One region of the Bradyrhizobium sp. Ken51 genome, then DNA from elsewhere that is predicted to be linked to it. Evidence: riboswitches for the same ligand, from Rfam matches in the RefSeq annotation. Region 1 holds a riboswitch; each other region holds the start of a gene.

Region 1 (4,811 bases):
CTGCGTCCGCTCGCGGCTTTTTGTCGCGCGGCCGGTTTCGGAAGCGTCGAGCCTCGCTTGCCCCCGCGCTGACGTCCCAAACAAACCGACGGACGCTCGCAGCGGTCAAGCCGCGACTGACTCTCAAGAGGGCCCGAGAGCTCCTAGCCTGAAATTGAAGCGGCCTGTTGCTGTCGCAGATGCAACATGGTCTCAGACCCCGGACAGTCGAATTGGGCAAATTGCCCAACCTTGAGCGCGTCTGCGTTTGGCACGGCATTTGAAAGGGATCGCCTATGGCATCGCTCGCCTAAGGAGTCGGAAGGCATGGCTTACAAGATCGTCGCTTCGCAATGCACCGTTTGTGGCGCATGTGAGTTCGAGTGTCCCAACGCGGCGATCAGCCTGAAGCGCGACATTTACGTTATAGACGCCAAAAAATGTACGGAGTGCGAGGGCCATTGCGACACGCCGCAATGCGCGGTGGTCTGTCCGGTCCCTGACACCTGTGTCCCGTCCAAGACAGCATAAGCAGCCCGCGTCCAGAAGGCCTCATCGCTCGATTTCGCGAACGAAGTCGTAGATGTCGACCTTGAGGCGACCACCCGCCGCATGGGGCGCATCGAGGTCGATTAACATCGTTACGCGCTTAAGACGCTGATCGACTCCGAGGAGGCCCTCGAAGGGCCTCGGTCGGACGAAGATCCTCCAGTGGCGGCGTTGAGGCTGATGGTCGCTAGTTACGAGCCGAGGCGAGGCAGACCGGCGTGGAGCGGCCACGAGCGCATCGAAGCTGGCGCCAAAGTCGCTCAGCACGTGAATACCTGGCGTACCGAGAAGATCATCTTAACCAACCTCAGGGAGACGGACGACCTCGTGCCTCGTCGCGGGCCGGCCGAACACCAAGGAGTCGACTTGATCATCCGTGCGATCCTGGAGCAATCCGGCTTCCTAGTTTCTAGGGAGCCTCATGGGCTATGACCAAACGGATGCCGGCCAAGGCTCATCGCATCTTCCTAACTCGCAGGTTGGAAAAGCTGCTGACGGACAAGGCCCGCCTCGTCGCGATCATACAGATAGCGAAAACGGCCCGGGTTCGTTCCGGTCGCGGAGTTCATCCGTTTACGCGAGCAGGGTGTTGAAAGCGAACGCATTTTACAAGCGGAGCCTCCACAGATCCGCGCCTGTTCACCAGGCCGCGCGCAGACCCTCGCACGCTGCTAGTACGCTCGCAATCGCTTGGGCAATATCACCGCGAGAATCGGTAGGTTGACGCATCGATCCTCGTGCGCATAATTCCAGCCGTCGCGGTCTTTGGATTTCGTTTGATCCGGAGCTAAGAGGGAAGCCGGTGCAAAACCGGCGCTGCCCCCGCAACTGTAAGCGGCGAGCCGCTGTCCAACGAAGTCACTGAAGCCATGCGGCTTCGGGAAGGCCGGACAGCACCGACGACCCGTGAGCCAGGAGACCTGCCTCGACAAGATATCGTCCACGGGCGGGGTGTCCCGGTGTGCGCCAAGCAGTTGTCGCTCACGCGATGTTCGCTGTATGCGTCCGCCATGGCCTTTGCCCCAATCATGGGGTCTAAGCTATGTCTATCCTTTCGCTTCCCGTTGCCACACTGGGGACGTCACGCATCGGCCCACGACGCGAACTCAAATTCGTGCTCGAGAGCTACTGGGCGGGAAAGTCCAGCGAAGCCGAGCTCCTCGAGGCGGGGAGTGGACTTCGTGCCGCTAATTGGGCACGGCAGAAATCCCGCGGTGCGACCGTCATTCCTTCGAATGACTTCTCGCTCTACGACCATGTGCTCGATACCAGCCTAATGGTCGGCGCCATTCCCGACGTTTACGGCTGGACCGAAGGTCCTGTGTCGCTCAAAACCTACTTCACCATGGCGCGTGGCGCTCAGGACGGTGGTCACGCTCAGCATGGGCCCGGCGTAGCCGCACAGGAGATGACGAAGTGGTTCGATACGAACTACCACTACATGGTGCCGGAATTTCACCAGGATCAGATCTTTAAGTATGTCTCTCGGAAGCCGATCGAGGAATATGAGGAGGCAAGAAGCCTCGGCTATCAGACGCGGCCCGTCCTAGTTGGCCCAGTCACTTTCCTGAAGCTTGGCAAAAGCGTAAATCCCGCATTCAATCCGCTGTCGCTGCTTGATCGGCTCCTCCCAGTCTATGTCGATGTTCTCCGCGAACTAGCCTCGCGCGGTGCTGAATGGGTTCAGCTCGACGAACCATGCCTAGTGATGGACGTCGACGAAACATCTCGCGCGGCTGTCCGCCGGGCCTATGCTCACTTCGTTAACGCCGTGCCGGCTCTAAAAATCATGCTGGCCACATATTTTGGAGCGGTCGGCGACAATCTTGAGACGGTCTTGGCTTTGCCCGTTGCCGGGCTCCATGTCGACTTGGTTCGGGCACCCGGCCAGTTGGACGCGATTGTCGCCAGAGCCCGTGGAGATCTCGTGGTCTCGCTAGGCGTCGTTGATGGTCGCAACGTCTGGCGCTCCAATCTGCCGGCGCTGCTCGACCAGCTTGCTCCTATGGTCAAAAAGCTGGGCAGGGACCGTGTTCAGATTGCTCCCTCCTGCTCGCTACTTCATGTTCCGACTGACGTTGAGCTAGAGACCGATCTCGATCCCAATCTGAAGACGTGGCTGGCGTTCTCAGTGCAGAAGATCGAGGAGCTTTCGATATTGGGCAAAGCGCTGGCCGGCCATGCTGCCGACGTGGCCGATGAACTCGCGCTCTCAGAGGATGCATCCGTCACCCGCGAAACGTCGCCCAAGATCCACAGTGCGAACGTCGCCCGACGAATGGCCGCCATCGGCGATAACATGCGTCGCCGTCGCAGTGCGTTCAACCAGCGTGCGGACGTCCAGCGCGTCGCGTTCGCATTGCCGATGTTTCCAACGACAACCATCGGATCCTTCCCGCAAACGGCCGACGTCCGCAATGCGCGTGCGGCTCATGCCCGGGGAGCGCTGAATGACACGCAGTACGAGCAGCGTCTCAAAGCAGAGACAGCCCGTACCGTGCAGTGGCAGGAACATATCGGCCTGGACGTGCTCGTACACGGTGAGTTCGAGCGCAATGACATGGTTCAATATTTTGGCGAGAAGCTGTTGGGTTTCGCATTTACCAAGCACGGCTGGGTTCAGTCTTATGGCTCGAGGTGCGTTCGTCCTCCTATCCTGTTTGGAGATGTCTCCCGCCCGAAGCCCATGACCATCAAATGGTGGCGCTACGCGCAGTCTCTGACCAAAAAACCCGTCAAGGCTATGCTGACCGGACCGGTGACGATCCTGAATTGGTCGTTCGTCCGTGACGACATCCCGCGGAGCGAGACATGCCGACAGATCGCTCTCGCGATCCGAGATGAGGTCATCGACCTTGAGGCGGCTGGAGCGACCATGATCCAGATCGACGAGGCCGCGTTGCGGGAGGGGTTGCCGCTACGCAAATCGCAGTGGAAGGACTATCTCGATTGGGCAGTGGACAGTTTCCGCATTTGCTCCTCCGCTGTCGCTGATCGAACTCAGATCCATACCCACATGTGCTATTCCGAGTTCAACGAAATCATCGATGCGATCGCAGCAATGGATGCCGACGTCATTTCAATCGAGGCCTCGCGTTCTAGAATGGAATTGCTCGACGCTTTCAAGAGCTACAAATATCCTAATGAGATCGGGCCGGGCGTCTATGACATTCATTCACCGCGCATTCCCGCAGCAGCGGAGATCAAGCAGCTGATCGTGTTGGCGCGGCAGCGCGTTTCCGATCGGCAGCTTTGGATCAATCCCGACTGCGGACTGAAAACTCGAAGGTGGGAGGAGGTACGTCCCGCGCTCGTCAATATGGTGGCCGCCGCACGCGAGTTGCGGGCTGAGACATGATCATACGGAGCGTGTCGCCAACGTATTTGTGAATAAGATGAACGCGGTTTGGGAGGCCGGGACATCTTGCTAGCTTCCCAAACCTTCCAGCGCTTGCGAATGCCGGTCTGCCTCGGTGGAGGCGATCGCATACAGCCGGTGACAAGCTCGAATCCGGAGGACGCCAGCATGCCGGCCATACCGATCAGGTGACATATCCCAACTCATTAACGCTGGAGGCGAACCATGGCCCTATCTTTTTCATTTATCCATCGCGTGGATGCGTCCCATCACCACAATCGATTTTACCGCCCTTACAGAATTTTATACGTAATTGGCGCCTTGGCCCCGTCTTCGAGAAGAGTTGTTGGTGTTGGGGCGCTGCCAAACGCTGCCGCGTGACGGCAAACTGACGCTTGAGTTTCAGGACACGGCAGCCAAACCGCCTGCGCGATGGATCCCAGCTCCATCAAGGCTCCCCTTGCTAACCGGACAGCTGGCAAGTGGTGGCAAGTGTTGAACTTTCCGGCAGGAGCGGAAGGCAGGCGGCTCGCTAAGTTGCGCGGGAGCGATATCCGCTTCTTGTTGTTGACGGCGAGTGCCCTCGCCGTAAATGGATCGGCGGTAGTCCTCCCTACCGACGAAAGCTGGTGCGATGCGGAACGCAGCGTCGCTCCTGCGTGACTTCTGCCCGGCCTCCCGTGGAGGCCGGGCATTTTTTATAGTGCGTGGTGATGAGTGACAGCACAAGATCGTTCATTTAGGCGTCATTGCGGGATGCCAGTTTCTTGCGTTGCATCTGTTGCTGTTCGGCAGGGAATGAGGCCTGTGCTGCTAAGGCTATCTGTCTATTGAAGGCTTTGGTGTCGTGTTGCTACGCGTTGGTAGTACCGGATATTCGATCTTAGGCAGCCGACCGGTCAGCGAATTCAGAAATGCGACAATG
Region 2 (4,811 bases), on a different contig from region 1:
GGCGTGCCGATCAAGGCGGTCCCCGCCGAAATGTTGGCTGGCATCGACACGCCAACGCGGTCAAAACTCGTCGCCGAAAAATTCGGGACGGGATCGGTCGCCGAAGCGGCGGCCCTCGCGGCAGCTGGTCCGCGCGCGCGATTGATTGCGACGCGGGTGGTCTCGCAGGATCGCACCGCGACCGCGGCAATTGCGGAAGGGGACGGCGCATGACGGTGCACTTCATCGGTGCGGGGCCGGGTGCCCCTGACTTGCTGACGTTGCGCGGCCGCGACCTCATCGCCGCCTGTCCGGTCTGTCTCTATGCCGGCTCACTGGTGCCCGAAGGCGTGCTGGCGCATTGCCCGCCCGGTGCGCGGATCGTCAACACCGCGCCGCTGTCACTCGACGACATCATCGCGGAGATCGCCGCCGCGCATGCGGACGGCAAGGACGTAGCGCGGCTGCATTCGGGCGACCTCTCGATCTGGTCGGCGATGGGCGAGCAGCTCCGCCGCCTGCGCACGCTCGACATTCCCTACACGGTCACGCCCGGCGTTCCCTCCTTCTCGGCCGCCGCGGCTGCGCTGGAGGCCGAGCTGACGCTGCCCGGCCTTGCCCAGACGGTGGTGCTGACGCGCACGCCTGGCCGCGCCAGCGCGATGCCGGAAGGCGAGAAGCTCGCCGCGTTCGCCACCACCGGCGCGGTGCTCGCGATCCATCTGTCGATCCATCTGCTCGACAAGGTTGTCGCCGAGCTGACGCCGCACTATGGCGCGGATTGCCCGGTCGCGATCGTTTGGCGTGCGAGCTGGCCCGACCAGCGCATCGTCCGCGCCACGCTCGCAACACTCGACGCTGCTGTCGGAGCCGAGATGGAGCGTACCGCGCTTATCCTGGTCGGCAAGACTCTGGGCGCGGCGGATTTTTCCGAGAGCCGTCTCTATGCTGCCGACTATGATCGCCGCTATCGGCCGGTCGGCGCCGAGCCGCGCTTTCCGGAGGTGTCCTGATGGCGGCAGGGCTCGTCATCTCCGCGCCGGCCTCCGGCGTCGGCAAGACGACGCTGACGCTGGCGCTTGCCCGCGCCTGGCGCAACAGCGGATTGCGGGTGCAGTGCTTCAAGAGCGGCCCCGATTACATCGATCCCGCGTTTCATGCAGCCGCGACAGGACGCGCTTCGGTCAACCTCGACAGCTGGGCGATGGATCGCGGGACAATCTCGCATCTCGTCAGTCGCGGCATTGACGCCGATGTCGTGCTGGCTGAAGGCTCGATGGGCTTGTTCGACGGCGTGGCCGCGCGAGGCGTCTGCGGCACCGGGGCGACCGCCGACATTGCAGAGATGCTGGACTGGCCGGTGCTGCTGGTGATCGATCCCTCGGGACAGGCGCAAACGGCGGCGGCGATCGCCGCGGGCCTTCGCGACTATCGTCCCGGCGTGCGGCTCGCAGGCGTCGTGCTCAATCGCGTTGCGAGCCCCCGCCACGAAGCTCTCGTGCGGCATGCGCTGCTGGATGCCGGCATCGCCGTGTTCGGCGCGCTGCCGCGCCATGCCGAGATCAGCCTGCCGAAACGGCATCTCGGGCTGGTGCAGGCCGAGGAGCAGGCGGAGATCGGCAAGCTGATCGACGAGGCCGCGCGCTTCGTCGCCGAGCACGTCGATCTCGACGCAGTGCTGCGTTCGGCTGCCACCTGGTTGCCACAACCCGTCGCGAGCGGCATCAACGTGACGCCGCCCGGCCAGCGCATTGCGTTGGCCCGTGACGCCGCGTTCTCCTTCGTCTATCCGCATATGCTGGAAGCGTGGCGCGCGGCGGGTGCGGAGATATCGACATTCTCGCCGCTTGCCGATGAAGGCCCTGATCCGAGTGCCGATGTGTGCTGGCTGCCCGGCGGCTATCCCGAGCTGCAGGCCGGCAAGATCGCGGCCAATGCGCGCTTCCACACCGGATTGCGCGGCTTCGCCGAAACGCGCCCGGTGCACGGCGAATGCGGAGGCTATATGGTGCTGGGCACCGCTTTGACCGACGCCGACGGCATCCGCCACGAGATGACGGGTCTGCTCGGCCTGGAGACGAGCTTTGCCAAGCGCCGCATGCATCTGGGCTATCGTCTAGCCGAACTCGCCACGCCGATGCCGGGTCATCAGGCCGGTGCACGCCTGCGTGGCCACGAATTCCACTATTCGACGATCCTCGCGCAGCCCGACACGCCGCTGGCGGTCGTGCACGACGCGACAGGCGCGGTCATCGCCGAGACCGGCTCGCGGCGGGGACAAGCCACTGGCACGTTCTTCCATCTGATCGCGGAGGACCGGTGAGCGGTTTTGTGTCCTTCGTCTCCGCCGGCCCCGGCGATCCCGAGCTCCTCACGCTCAAGGGTGCCGCGCGGCTGCGCGAGGCCGACGTCGTGCTCTATGACGATCTTGCTTCGGGCGCGATCCTCGATCTGGCCCGGCCGGGCGCCAATCTTGTTGCAGTGGGAAAGCGGGCGGGACGGGCCTCGACCAAGCAGCACCATGTCAACCGCCTGCTGGTCGACTATGCCGTAACAGGCGCGCGCGTGGTGCGATTGAAGTCGGGCGATGCCGGCATCTTTGGCCGGCTCGAGGAGGAGCTCGAGACGCTGCGTGAAGCGGGCATCGGCTACGAGATCATTCCGGGCGTCACCACGGCCTGTGTCGCTGCGGCCCAGGCCGGCATTCCCCTGACCCGGCGCCATACCTCGCGGCGGGTGCAGTTCATCACGGGCGCGGACGTCACCGGCGAGCTGCCGCCAGACCTCAATTGGGCAGCGCTGGCCGATCCCGAGGCGACGACCGTGGTCTATATGGGCCGGCGGACGTTTCCGGCGTTGGTCGCCAAATTGATCGAGCACGGCCTCGCCCCAACCACGCCGGCGCTGTTTGCCGAATCGCTCGGCCGTCCCGACGAGCGGTTGGTTCGCACCACCATTTCGGAACTTGCCGAGCAGCTTGCGCGGGGCGGAGCGGCCTCCACGGCGGCCGTCATCCTGTTCGGCGCGCTGGCGGGGGATTATCCGTCATGACGCTCTCGGCCGCCCTTCACCCCTTGACGCCCGGCTGGCGAAAGGGGCACACAGGAGAGGCATGGTGCTCGACGCGGCGCAAAGCGCCGGAGCATAATCGGGAATGGGGATGGGCGGACCCAGTTGCGGCGCCCAAAACCCCAGCCGCCCCCGCGACTGTAAGCGGTGAGGGACTTCGATCAGCCACTGGGCCGCAAGGTTCGGGAAGGCCGGAGACTCCCAGTGAACCGCGAGCCAGGAGACCGGCCGTGCACGTTTTGAGGCCAAGGCCGTCGGGTGTGACGGCAAGAAGGATCTGAGCCATGCATATCGAACCCGGACTAGTCTCGGACGCCAAGCTCGTGCTGAGTTACGCAACCGGCATCGCCGTCGGCGGCGTTGCCTTGAAGCTCGCGGTCGAGACCGTGCGCGAGCAGGGTATCACGTCGTTCGCGGCGCGCACGCTCGCCACTACGGGACTTGTATTTGTCTTCTTCGAGATCCTGCCGCACTTCCCGGTCGGCGTGTCCGAAGTGCACTTCATCCTCGGCTCGACCTTGTTCCTGCTGTTTGGAGCGGCGCCCGCGGCGTTCGGCCTCGCGTTCGGCCTGCTGTTCCAGGGCATCTTCTTCGAGCCGCCCGACCTGCCGCAATATGGCATGAACGTCACCACGCTGCTGGTGCCGCTGTTCGGGATCCAGGCGATCGCCACGCGGATCATTTCGCGCAACACGGCCTATGTCGATCTGAAGTACCGCCAGGCGCTGGCGCTTTCGACGACCTATCAGGCGGGTGTCATCGCCTGGGTGGCGTTCTGGGCGATTTATGGATCGGGCTTCGGCGCGACCAACCTCGCCAACATCGCGACCTTCGCGGCGTCCTATGCGCTGGTCATCGTGATCGAGCCGCTCGCCGATCTCGGCGTGCTGGCGCTGGCGAAGTCGTTGCGCGGCGTCACCGCGTCCGGCCTCGTCACACCGCGTTTGCACAACGCGGCCTAGAGACAAGCGAAAGGGCGGCCGTCATGGCCGCCCTTCGCGGGCACGATGCTCACGCTCTCCCTGATAGGCATCGGTTGCGGCGATCCCGAGCGGCTCACGCGCGCCGCGATCACTGCCATCAACGCGGCCGATCTCGTCCTGATCCCGCGCAAGGGGACGGCCAAGTCCGACCTCGCCGATCTCAGGCGGACGATCTGCGCGGATGTGCTCACCAACGATAAGACGCGCGTTGCCGAGTTCGATCTGCCCGTGCGCGACGCCGCTGAAGCGGACTACCGCAAGGGCGTGGACGATTGGCACGATGCCGTGGCTGCGGCTTGGTCGCAGACGATCGCAGATCATCTCAAAGGCGAGGGCAAGGTCGCGCTGCTGATCTGGGGCGATCCCTCGCTTTATGATTCCTCGCTGCGCATCGCGCGGCGGCTCAATCCCTCGCCGAAAATCGAGGTTGTTCCCGGCATCACCTCGATCCAGGCGCTGTGCGCGGCGCATGCGATTCCGCTCAACGACATCGGCGAGCCGTTTCTGGTTACAACCGGACGCCGCTTGCGCGATGGCGGCTGGCCGGCAGGTGTCGATACCGTGGTGGTGATGCTCGACGGCGGCACGGCATTCCAGTCGCTCGATCCGGCGGGCCTGCACATCTGGTGGGGCGCCTATCTCGGCATGGCCGATCAGATTATCATGTCCGGCGCGCTGGCCGAGATCGGCCCGCGTATCGTCGCGGTGCGGCAAGAGGCGCGCGAACGGCACGGCTGGATCATGGACAATTACATCCTCAAGCGCAGGCCGTGAGGCAAG
Region 3 (4,811 bases), on a different contig from region 1:
AGTTGCTGCAGGGCCGCGAGCCCGTACGACCAATAGGATTCGCCGCCGATCAGACGCACGAGGATGCCGCGCGCCTGCGCCAGAGTGCGCTCGATATAGGTGTCGACCGAGAGCGGATGGCGGAGTTCTGCGAGATTGACGAGCCGTAGTGACGGCAGGCTGTCGCGACCACGGCGCCAGCCGGCCGCGAATGCGGCAAGATCGGAATCCGAATACGAGAGCACCACGAGATCGGCCGGATCCTGGCCGATGTCCCTTGGTATCGCGGTCTCCTCGAGACCGCGGCTCTCGCGGAAGACGACGTGCATCAGATTCCAGTTCCTGAAAGACCAAGTCCTGAAATACCAAGTCCTGCCCTGATCGCGGCCTCGTCGATATCGCCATGCTCGCCGATCACGACGAGCTTTGATTGCCTCGCACCTGCGCCCCAGGGCTTGTCGAACTGGTGGCGCACGCGCTCGCCGACCGCTTGCAGCAAGAGGCGCATCGGCTTGCCTTCCACCGCGATGTAACCCTTGACGCGCAGCACATTCTGCTCCCGCGCCAGACGCTGGACGGATGCAACCAGCGTGTCGATATCGGTGACCTCAGGAAGATCAATCACGACGGAGGCAAAATCGTCGTGCTCGTGATCCTCCTCGCCGTCATGATGCGATGGACGCGCGGCGAGATCGTTCTCGGCGGCAGCACCGAGGCCGAGGATGAGGCGCGCGTCGATCGCACCGTCGGTGATCGCCAGCATCGGCACGCGGCGCGACATCTCGGCGGTGATCGCCGCCTTGGCCGCTTCGAGGCCTGCCGCGCCCGCAAGATCCGCCTTCGTCAGCAGCACGATATCCGCGCAGGCAATCTGGTCCTCGAACACTTCCGATAGCGGGGTCTCGTGATCGAGATTTTCATCGGCCGCACGCTGCGCTTCGACGGCGTCAGGATCCGGCGCGAAACGGCCGGCAGCGACAGCTTCGGCGTCGGCCAGCGCGATCACGCCATCGACCGTGATGCGCGAACGGATCTCCGGCCAGTCGAACGCCTTCAGCAGCGGCTTGGGCAGCGCCAGGCCCGAGGTCTCGATCAGGATATGATCGGGCCGCACCGGCCGCGACAGCAGCTTCTCCATGGTCGGAATGAAATCGTCGGCGACGGTGCAGCAGATGCAGCCATTGGCGAGCTCGATGATGTTCTCTTCTGGGCAATTCGCATCGGCGCAGGATTTCAGAATCTCGCCATCGACGCCCTCGCTGCCGAACTCGTTGACGAGCACCGCGAGCTTCTTGCCGTTGGCATTGGCAAGCAGATGCTGGATCAGCGTGGTCTTGCCTGAGCCGAGAAAGCCGGTGACGACCGTGACCGGGACTTTTGCGAGCGAATTCATTCGGCGGCCTCCGGCACGACGGCCAAGGGGAGAATGGGGGGAATGCGGGCAAGCGACTGCTTGCGGAAGATCTCCGGGCGGCTGCGCCAGGGCACGAGGCCGTCGGACGCGGCCGCATAGGCCGCGGCGCCCGCGACCACGTCGCTCGCATTCGCATCCGACAGACGGCCATAGACATAGGACCAGCGGCCGGGCGCGCTGAGCGCGACCGAGCAACCCTGGTTGCATGCAGACAGGCATTCGACGGGAACCACGCTGACACCGTCGGGCACGCCGGCCTCGAGGATCGCACCATGCAGGCGCTTGCCGGGCGTCGTCTCGCCCTCGCCAAGCGTCTGGCCGGCGCGGCAGGTGATGCAGACATGAAGTGTGACGGTCATCGCTTCTTCCAGAATAAACAGCGGGAAGCGAAGAGGCCCACGAACCGTTCTTGCGAAGGCCCGTTTCCCCGTCGCGGAACACCCCGTCCGCCGGTCCAAAATCGTCCGCGTTGGCAGGTCTCCCGGCTTGCGGAGCAGGGTTTCCCCTTCGATCCCCGCCTTCCCGATCCCCAGGGGATCAGTGGCTTCGGGCATCTCTCCGGTCACGGTCGCGGGGGCGGCTGCATTTTGGAACCAAATCTTGCCGATTCGGACCCTATCGCATTCCCTCTTCGCCTGTCGTAGGACAGGAACCAACGCCGGGCCACCATTTGCCCCCGACCGCCTCTTGTCAAGCCGAAGGACCCCGTCCGATGACGTCAGAACCGGATACCCAGACGGCCGACGAAACCGACGCCCGCCACGCCTCCAAAATGGCGAAGAAGAAGGTCGCCCGCGACAAGATCATGGCGACCAAGAGCGGCGAAAAGGGCCTCATCATCGTCCACACCGGCGCCGGCAAGGGCAAGTCCTCCTCAGCCTTCGGCATGATCGTCCGCTGTGTCGCCCACGGCTTCCCCTGCGCCGTCGTGCAGTTCATCAAGGGTGCCTGGGATACCGGCGAGCGCCGCATGCTGACCGGCCATTTCGGCGACCTCTGCCAGTTCCACGCCATGGGCGAAGGCTTTACCTGGGAGACGCAGGACCGCGCCCGCGATATCGCCGCCGCGCGCGCCGGCTGGGAGAAGGCCAAGGAGCTGATCCTCGACCAGAATCTCCGCATGGTCGTGCTCGACGAGATCAACATCGCGCTGCGCTACGACTATCTAGACATCGCGGAGGTCGTCGAATTCCTGACGACCTCGAAGCCGCCGATGACGCATGTCGTGCTCACCGGACGCAACGCCAAGGACGAGCTGATCGAGGTCGCTGATCTCGTCACCGAGATGACGCTGGTCAAGCATCCCTTCCGCTCCGGCATCAAGGCGCAAGCCGGCGTCGAGTTCTAAGAAACTCGCGATGGCGCGCGCATTGATGATCCAGGGGGCCGGCTCGGACGTGGGCAAATCGCTCATCGTCGCCGGCCTCGCGCGCGCCTTTGTGCGTCGCGGCTTGCGCGTGCTCCCGTTCAAGCCGCAGAATATGTCGAACAACGCGGCCGTCACCGTCGACGGCGGCGAGATCGGCCGCGCCCAGGCGCTCCAGGCGCTCGCCGCGCGCGTCGAGCCGCATACCGACATGAACCCGGTGCTGCTGAAGCCGGAGACGGATGTTGGCGCGCAGGTGATCGTGCACGGAAAGCGCATTGCGACCGCGCGTGCGCGTGAATATGCGGCGATGAAGCCGTCATTGATGGCTGCGGTGCTGGAGAGCTTCGAACGGCTGAAGGCGCGTGCCGATCTCGTGCTGGTGGAAGGCGCCGGCAGCCCGGCCGAGGTGAACCTGCGCAAGGCCGACATCGCCAATATGGGGTTTGCGCGCAAAGCCGATGTGCCGGTCGTGCTGGTCGGCGACATCGACCGCGGCGGGGTCATCGCGCAACTCGTCGGCATCCAGACGGTGATCGACCCCGATGATGCCGCGATGATCCAGGGATTTGTCATCAACAAGTTCCGTGGCGATCCCACGCTGTTCGACGACGGCTACAGACTGATCGAAGAGAAGACCGCATGGCGCGGCTTTGGCGTGCTGCCCTGGTTCGGGCGCGCCGGCGAGTTGCCGGCTGAGGATGCGCTGGGCCTGAGCGATGCGCGCAAGCCCGGCCAATGCAAGATCGCCTGTCTCGCGCTGTCGCGGATCGCCAATTTCGACGATCTCGATCCACTCAAACTCGAGCCCGGCATCGATCTCGTGATGGTGCGGCCGGGCGAAGCCATTCCCGGCGACGTGCGCCTCGTCATCATCCCCGGCTCGAAATCCACCCGCGGCGATCTTGCCTTTCTGCGCGCGCAAGGCTGGGACATCGATCTCCTGGCGCATCACCGCAGAGGCGGCCATGTGCTCGGCCTCTGCGGCGGTTATCAGATGCTCGGACGCAGCGTCACGGATCCCGATGGGATCGAGGGCCTCGCGGGCGACACAGCGGGCCTCGGGCTTCTGGACGTCGAGACGGTGATGAGCCCGCAAAAGACGCTGACGCGCGTTGCGGCCGTGCATGCCGCAACAGAACAGCCGATTGAGGCCTATGAAATCCACATCGGCCGCACCGATGGGCCGGATCGCGCGCGGCCATTCGCAAGGCTGAACGGCGAACCGGAAGGCGCGATCTCGCGCGACGGGCGCGTGCAAGGCAGCTATCTGCACGGCCTCTTCACGTCGGATGATTTCCGCAAGGCGTTCTTGGCAAAGCTCGACATTCCCGCGGGCAACGAGCCCTATCACGCAAGGGTCGAGAGCGCTCTCGACGCGCTCGCCGATCACATCGAAACCCATCTCGACGTGGAAGGCCTGCTCGCGCTAGCGCGCTAGCGCCTCGGCCACGCGCGTCCATTCGGATTCGCCGCCCGGAAGCCCGAGGCGCAGCCATGTCGGCTCTCGCGCGAACACGCGCGACCAGATATGGTGACGCGCCAGCTTCTCCTGCGCGGCAAGCGCGTCAGGCGTCTCGTAGAGACGAAACAGCGGCGTCCCGCCAGTGACCGTCCAAGCTTGCGACTGCACCATGCCGTCGAGGCGACCGCAGTCTCGCGCGAGCCGCGCGGACGTGGCCTCGGCCCAGGCATCGTCATGCAGAGCGCGGCAACCGATCGCGATCGCCGCTCCCGAGACCGGCCAAGGCCCCGACATCGAGGCGATCCTGGCGATGTCGGACGAATTGCCGAGCGCGAAACCGAGCCGCAGGCCGGCAAGGCCGTAAAACTTTCCGAAGGAGCGCAGAATCAGCAGCCCCGGCCGGTCCTCGGATGCAAGCGATAGCTGCGGGGCCACATCGGCAAAACTCTCGTCGATGACGAGACGGCCGACGCGTGGCAGAAGCGCCAGCAAATCCCTTGGTGTGTGGCATCGGCCGTCAGGGTTGTTGGGATTGACGACAATCGCGAGGTCGGCGCCCGCCAGCGCGTCGAGCTCCCCGACCTCCT
Region 4 (4,811 bases), on a different contig from region 1:
CGATCTCGCCGGTGAGCGAGGAGACATAGACCTCCGTTCCGGCGGCGTCGCCGAGGGCAACCCGAAACAAGGGACGATGGCGGTCAAAGCCGTTCGGCACGCTCCATTGGTCATAGTCCGAGCGCGCAACGATCGTGGCCCGCGCAGCATCGAGCCCACGGCTGCGGGCGTGATCTCGCGCGATGGCCAGCACGACGTCGAATGATTTGACCGACGCGTCGGCCCCATCGGAGGCGCGGACTGCACCCGCGCGCGACGGCCCCGCGACGATATAGACCGGTCCGTCGCTGCGCTGGATCAGGCGAACGCGCGTCGCATCCGCGATGCCGCTTGCGGCCACGGCATCGGCGACCGCAATCCTCGTCTCAGCGCTAGCCAGCGGCACGAGCCCGGCAAAACGTTCCGTTTCCGTCAGAGATGGGAACGGAACGAAGTGCATCACGATTCCCGTCGCGAACCACATCGCGAACAGCAGGCAGAACGCGATCCCGAGCCATCGATGCAGCAGGACGAGCGCGCGCATCATTGATCAGCGTCCTACCATTTGAACGCAGCCGAGATCTCATAGGTGCGCGGCGTGCCCAGCAGGATCTGGTCAGGATAGAACGGATCGCCCCAGATCGCGTAGCGCTTGTCGGTGATGTTGCGCACCCGGAAGGTCAGGCGGGCCTGGTCGACCGCATTGAATACGGCCTTGGGGACGTCGACGAAAGCATAGACGTCCGCGACGGTGTAGGCCTTCAGCGTCACGGTGTTGGCATCGGTGTTGTAGCGGTCGCCGACATGGCGACCGGTGATGCCGAGCTCGACCGTCCAGGGCGTGAAGAACCGGTAGGACGCGCCGGCATTGGCGACGACGCGCGGCACGTTCGGCGGCGTGTTGCCGGAAAACGAGCCGCCGACAAAATCGTAGTCGGCGTAGCGCGCATCGACATAGGCGATGTTGCCCCAGAGGCGCAGAGGCTCGATCGGACGCACGGACGCGGCAAGCTCGACGCCCTTCGACTCCTGCCGTCCGGCAAGGTTGAGCTGCATGCCGCCGGCCGCGGCATAGACGTTCTTGCGCAGGATGTCATAGGCCGAGAACGACCACTCCGCCCGGTTGTCCCAGAACAGGTGCTTGACGCCGGTTTCGTAGGTGCGCGCGGTGGTCAGGTTGAGCGGATCGGTCGGATTGAGCAGGAAGATGTTGTTGGCTGCGATGTCGGCGCCGGTCGCATATTGGCTGAAGAAGGTCAGGCCCGGAACGGCTTCCCATGTGTAACCGATGCGCCCCGTTGTCGGGACCCAGGATTGCGAGAACGGGAAGTTCGCCTTCTCCAGACCGAACTTGTCGGTCGAATTGCGGTCGAGCCCGATATGCTCGACGCGCAGGCCGCCAACCAGCGCGAAGCTGCGCGTGAGCTTCAGCCGGTCCTCGAATGACAGCGCCTCGTTGTCGATCCGCGCGGTCTGCTGCTGAATGGTGAGCAGGCCGCAATAGCCGCGAGGCGGATCGACCAGCGGAACGGAATCGCCGGGAAAATTTGCGGCGCCCGGCCTCACGAAATCAAGGTAGCTCGAGGACAACGTCGTGACCAAGCGGTTGTCAAAGCCGGCGATATTCGTATCCCAGATCAGGTCGGTGATGTTGCCGACCAGGCGTTGGCCGTGCGCAACATAGAAGCGCTCACGGTCAACCATGTTGGTACCGGAATTGAACGCCTCGACCTCATTATTGAACCACGTGCGCTCTGCGCCATAACCATAGGCCTGGCTCTTCAGCGTCAGGTCGGGCGCGAGCTTCAGCTCGAAGCCGCCGCGCAGCCAGACCTCCTGTGCGACGTTGCGATTGTCGAGGACGTTGTAGTTGGTGTTGAAGGTGCGATCATCGATCGTGACCGGGCCGAGATTGGTTTTATTGTAGTTCGAGACGTAATTGCCGGACACGATCCCCGTCGTCGCATGCGAGCCGCTGAACGCGATCGGCACCAGCGGCGCACCCCAATAGGCTTTCGAGCGATCTTCCCGATACTCGATCGCACCCCAGACCTTGAGGCTGTCGGAGAAGCGGTAGTTGAGCTGGCCCGACACGTCGAGCGTCTTGGTGTTGGTGTCGTCGGCAAAGCCGTTGAGCGAGGAACGGCTGACGTCGAAGCGGTAGTCCAGCCCCTGCACATTGGTGCTGCCGCCCGAGCCGTAATGCGCCCGGAACGAGTTCAGCGAATCCCAGGAGAAATCCGCCTCGTTCCGGATCGGACCGGTGTGCGGCTGCTTGGTGACGAAGTTGATCGCACCGCCGGCGGCGCCCTCGCCCGAGATCAGCGACGCCGGGCCTTTCAGGAATTCGACGGCCTCCAGATTGGCCGTGTCGGTGATCCGCGAGGTCATGTTCTGCGGACCGATCTTGATGCCGTTGTAGAGCGTGTTGATCTGGCTGTTGGTGAAGCCGCGCATGGAGAACGCCGAGGGCTCGGCCGGATTGTCGCCGGATGTGACGCCCACCGCTCCCTGCGCGACGTCGGACACGGTGCGATAGCCCTGCTCACGCATGGTTGCGGCCGAGATCACCTCCACGGTCGCGGGCGTTTCGCGCACGGTCAGGCCGAGGCGCGAGGCGCTTTCGGCGACTACGTTGGTGTTGAGCGGCGTTTGCGCCGCTGCGATCGGCACGACAGGCTTGGGCACTGCGGATGCAGTCACCGGCCGGCGCGCTGCTGCGCGACGTGGGCCCTGCGCCTCCCGCGCGGCGGGCTTGGCCTGCTTGCGGGATTGGGCGGGCGTTACCTCGACCGGCGGCAGAGGTTCCGGGGCCTGCTGGGCCAGTGCGGCGGGAGCATCAAGGATGACAAAGGATGTGAGCGCCGCGGATGCGAGCAGGAATGCACGCGGTCGTACAATGCGAACAGGAGACACCGTCTTGGACCTCGGAGTGACGTCAGTGGCACGTCACAGCGAACCAAGGTCCCATCTTCCGGCTTCCAGCCTTCCGATGAAGCCGAATGTCTGTACTCCCCGACCGACATCTTCGCGTGTGACCACGGCTGACGGCAGGTCTCCTGGCTCGCGGGTCAGTACCTTGCATCGCCTTCCCGGGACCGAGATACCCAGTGGCACGTGACGCAAGATTCGCCGCTACAGTTGCGGGGGCAGCCACGGCATTGGGGACAACGTCCCCGCACCGCATTCCCTTTTCATCCCCTCTCGGGGAAACCGTCGCGAGCATCTAGGATTACGATCCAGACAGAGTCAATGTGCCAGTTGCGGCGTTATTGCCACAACGACCAGTTTCCTTGGAGATAAGCATGGAAGGCGAGACCTTCCTCTGGCTGATACGGCACGCGCCCGTCGATGGCGTCCCAGGGACGATCCACGCAGCCGACGCGCCGGCCGATCTCGGCGCTCGAGCGCAGCTCGAGGCTCTGCGACACCGCCTGCCGCGGGACGCCACGAGCTATGCGAGCCCGTCGCGGCGCACGGTTGAAACGGCCCGCGCGCTGGGGCTCGAGCCGCTGCAGCTGGACGGATTCCGCGAGCAAGATTTTGGTGACTGGACCGGCCGTCGGCATGACGAACTCGCCGCGACCGGTGGCGAGGCCTATGCACGGTTCTGGAGCGATGCGGCGCGCGGACGGCCGCCGGGCGGCGAAAGCTTCGAGGAACAGGTCGCGCGCGTCCGGTTAGGTCTGTCAAAGATCGGCGCCGGCGCCGCAACGCTCGTCGTGCATTCCGGCACGATCCGCGCGGCGCTTTGCATCGCGCTGGATCTGACGCCACAAGCGGCGCTCCGCTTTGTGATCGATCCGCTGTCGCTGACCCGGATCGACCGGCTCGCGACCGGCTGGCGCGTCGTCTCGGTCAATCAGCCGATGATTTAATCAGGCCGGACGATCCGGCACATTGGCCTGCGCAAAGGTCGCCATGCCGTTGTGGAGCGCGCAAGCCGACCGCACCAGCGGCAGCGCGATGGCCGCGCCCGATCCTTCGCCGAGCCTGAGATCGAGGCTGATCAGCGGTTGCACATTCAGCGCGCGCAGCACCAGCCGATGTCCCTGCTCGGCGGATTGATGCGAGGCCAGCAAGAAAGGCTGGCACGAGGGGTTGAGCCGCGCCGCCGCCAACGCCGCGACCGACACGATAAAGCCGTCGATCAACACGGGGATGCGGCGCTGTGCAGCGGCGATAAGGGCACCGCAGATGGCCGCGATCTCGAGACCGCCGACGGCGCACAGGATCTTTTCGGGCGAAGCGCCCGCAACGCCACGGCGTGCGATCGCAGTGTCGATCACCCGCGCCTTATGCGTACGGCCGGCCGCGTCGATCCCGGTGCCGCTGCCCGCGATCTCCCCGGCGCTCACGCCCAGCAAGCCGGCCGCGATCGCCGCCGATGTCGTGGTGTTGCCGATGCCCATCTCGCCGAAGATCAGAAGATCGGGCTGTCCGGCCTGCGCGCGCGCCACCGCACGTCGGCCGGCTTCGAGCGCAAATGCCAGCTCTGTGGAGGTGAGCGCAGCTTCGACGCTGAAATCGCGCGTGCCGCTGCGCGGCTTGTCGGTCACGATTCCGGCCATCTCCTGCTGCGCCAGCGTGCCGGCGTCGACAACCTCCAGGTTGGACCCCAGCTCACGCGCGAGCACCGAGATCGCGGCTCCGCCGGAGGCGAAGTTCGCCAGCATCGCGATGGTCACTTCTTGCGGATAGGCCGAGACGCCCTGCGCGACGATGCCGTGATCGCCGGCGAAGATGATGATCGGCACCCGCGCCGCGCGCGGTTGCTCGGTTGCTTGCAGGCCCGCAAGCTCGATCGCGAGCTGCTCAAGCCGGCCGAGCGC

What was found. A riboswitch is a leader RNA that binds a small molecule or an ion and turns the genes downstream of it on or off. The one in region 1 is predicted to bind cobalamin.
Region 2: another riboswitch for cobalamin. It lies ahead of AC0L27_RS00335 (energy-coupling factor ABC transporter permease); the one in region 1 lies ahead of metE (5-methyltetrahydropteroyltriglutamate--homocysteine S-methyltransferase).
Region 3: another riboswitch for cobalamin. It lies ahead of AC0L27_RS00400 (DUF1636 domain-containing protein); the one in region 1 lies ahead of metE (5-methyltetrahydropteroyltriglutamate--homocysteine S-methyltransferase).
Region 4: another riboswitch for cobalamin. It lies ahead of AC0L27_RS00315 (TonB-dependent receptor); the one in region 1 lies ahead of metE (5-methyltetrahydropteroyltriglutamate--homocysteine S-methyltransferase).

What each region holds. Positions count from the first base shown of each region.
Region 1 is NZ_JBVVPB010000040.1:27,481-32,291, reverse strand. Features, by position in the region: gene AC0L27_RS36415 (4Fe-4S binding protein) at 307-510, shown strand; cobalamin riboswitch at 1,271-1,470, shown strand; gene metE (5-methyltetrahydropteroyltriglutamate--homocysteine S-methyltransferase) at 1,571-3,886, shown strand; gene AC0L27_RS36405 (cytochrome-c peroxidase) at 4,706-4,811, opposite strand, start outside.
Region 2 is NZ_JBVVPB010000001.1:73,347-78,157, reverse strand. Features, by position in the region: gene AC0L27_RS00355 (cobalamin biosynthesis protein) at 1-213, shown strand, start outside; gene cobM (precorrin-4 C(11)-methyltransferase) at 210-992, shown strand; gene AC0L27_RS00345 (cobyrinate a,c-diamide synthase) at 992-2,302, shown strand; gene cobA (uroporphyrinogen-III C-methyltransferase) at 2,299-3,030, shown strand; cobalamin riboswitch at 3,076-3,295, shown strand; gene AC0L27_RS00335 (energy-coupling factor ABC transporter permease) at 3,333-4,010, shown strand; gene cobF (precorrin-6A synthase (deacetylating)) at 4,056-4,805, shown strand.
Region 3 is NZ_JBVVPB010000001.1:86,407-91,217, forward strand. Features, by position in the region: gene cobN (cobaltochelatase subunit CobN) at 1-308, opposite strand, end outside; gene cobW (cobalamin biosynthesis protein CobW) at 308-1,372, opposite strand; gene AC0L27_RS00400 (DUF1636 domain-containing protein) at 1,369-1,752, opposite strand; cobalamin riboswitch at 1,848-2,065, opposite strand; gene cobO (cob(I)yrinic acid a,c-diamide adenosyltransferase) at 2,106-2,741, shown strand; gene AC0L27_RS00410 (cobyric acid synthase) at 2,752-4,200, shown strand; gene cobD (threonine-phosphate decarboxylase CobD) at 4,189-4,811, opposite strand, start outside.
Region 4 is NZ_JBVVPB010000001.1:68,428-73,238, forward strand. Features, by position in the region: gene AC0L27_RS00310 (PepSY domain-containing protein) at 1-526, opposite strand, end outside; gene AC0L27_RS00315 (TonB-dependent receptor) at 538-2,895, opposite strand; cobalamin riboswitch at 3,012-3,212, opposite strand; gene AC0L27_RS00320 (histidine phosphatase family protein) at 3,285-3,857, shown strand; gene cobT (nicotinate-nucleotide--dimethylbenzimidazole phosphoribosyltransferase) at 3,858-4,811, opposite strand, start outside.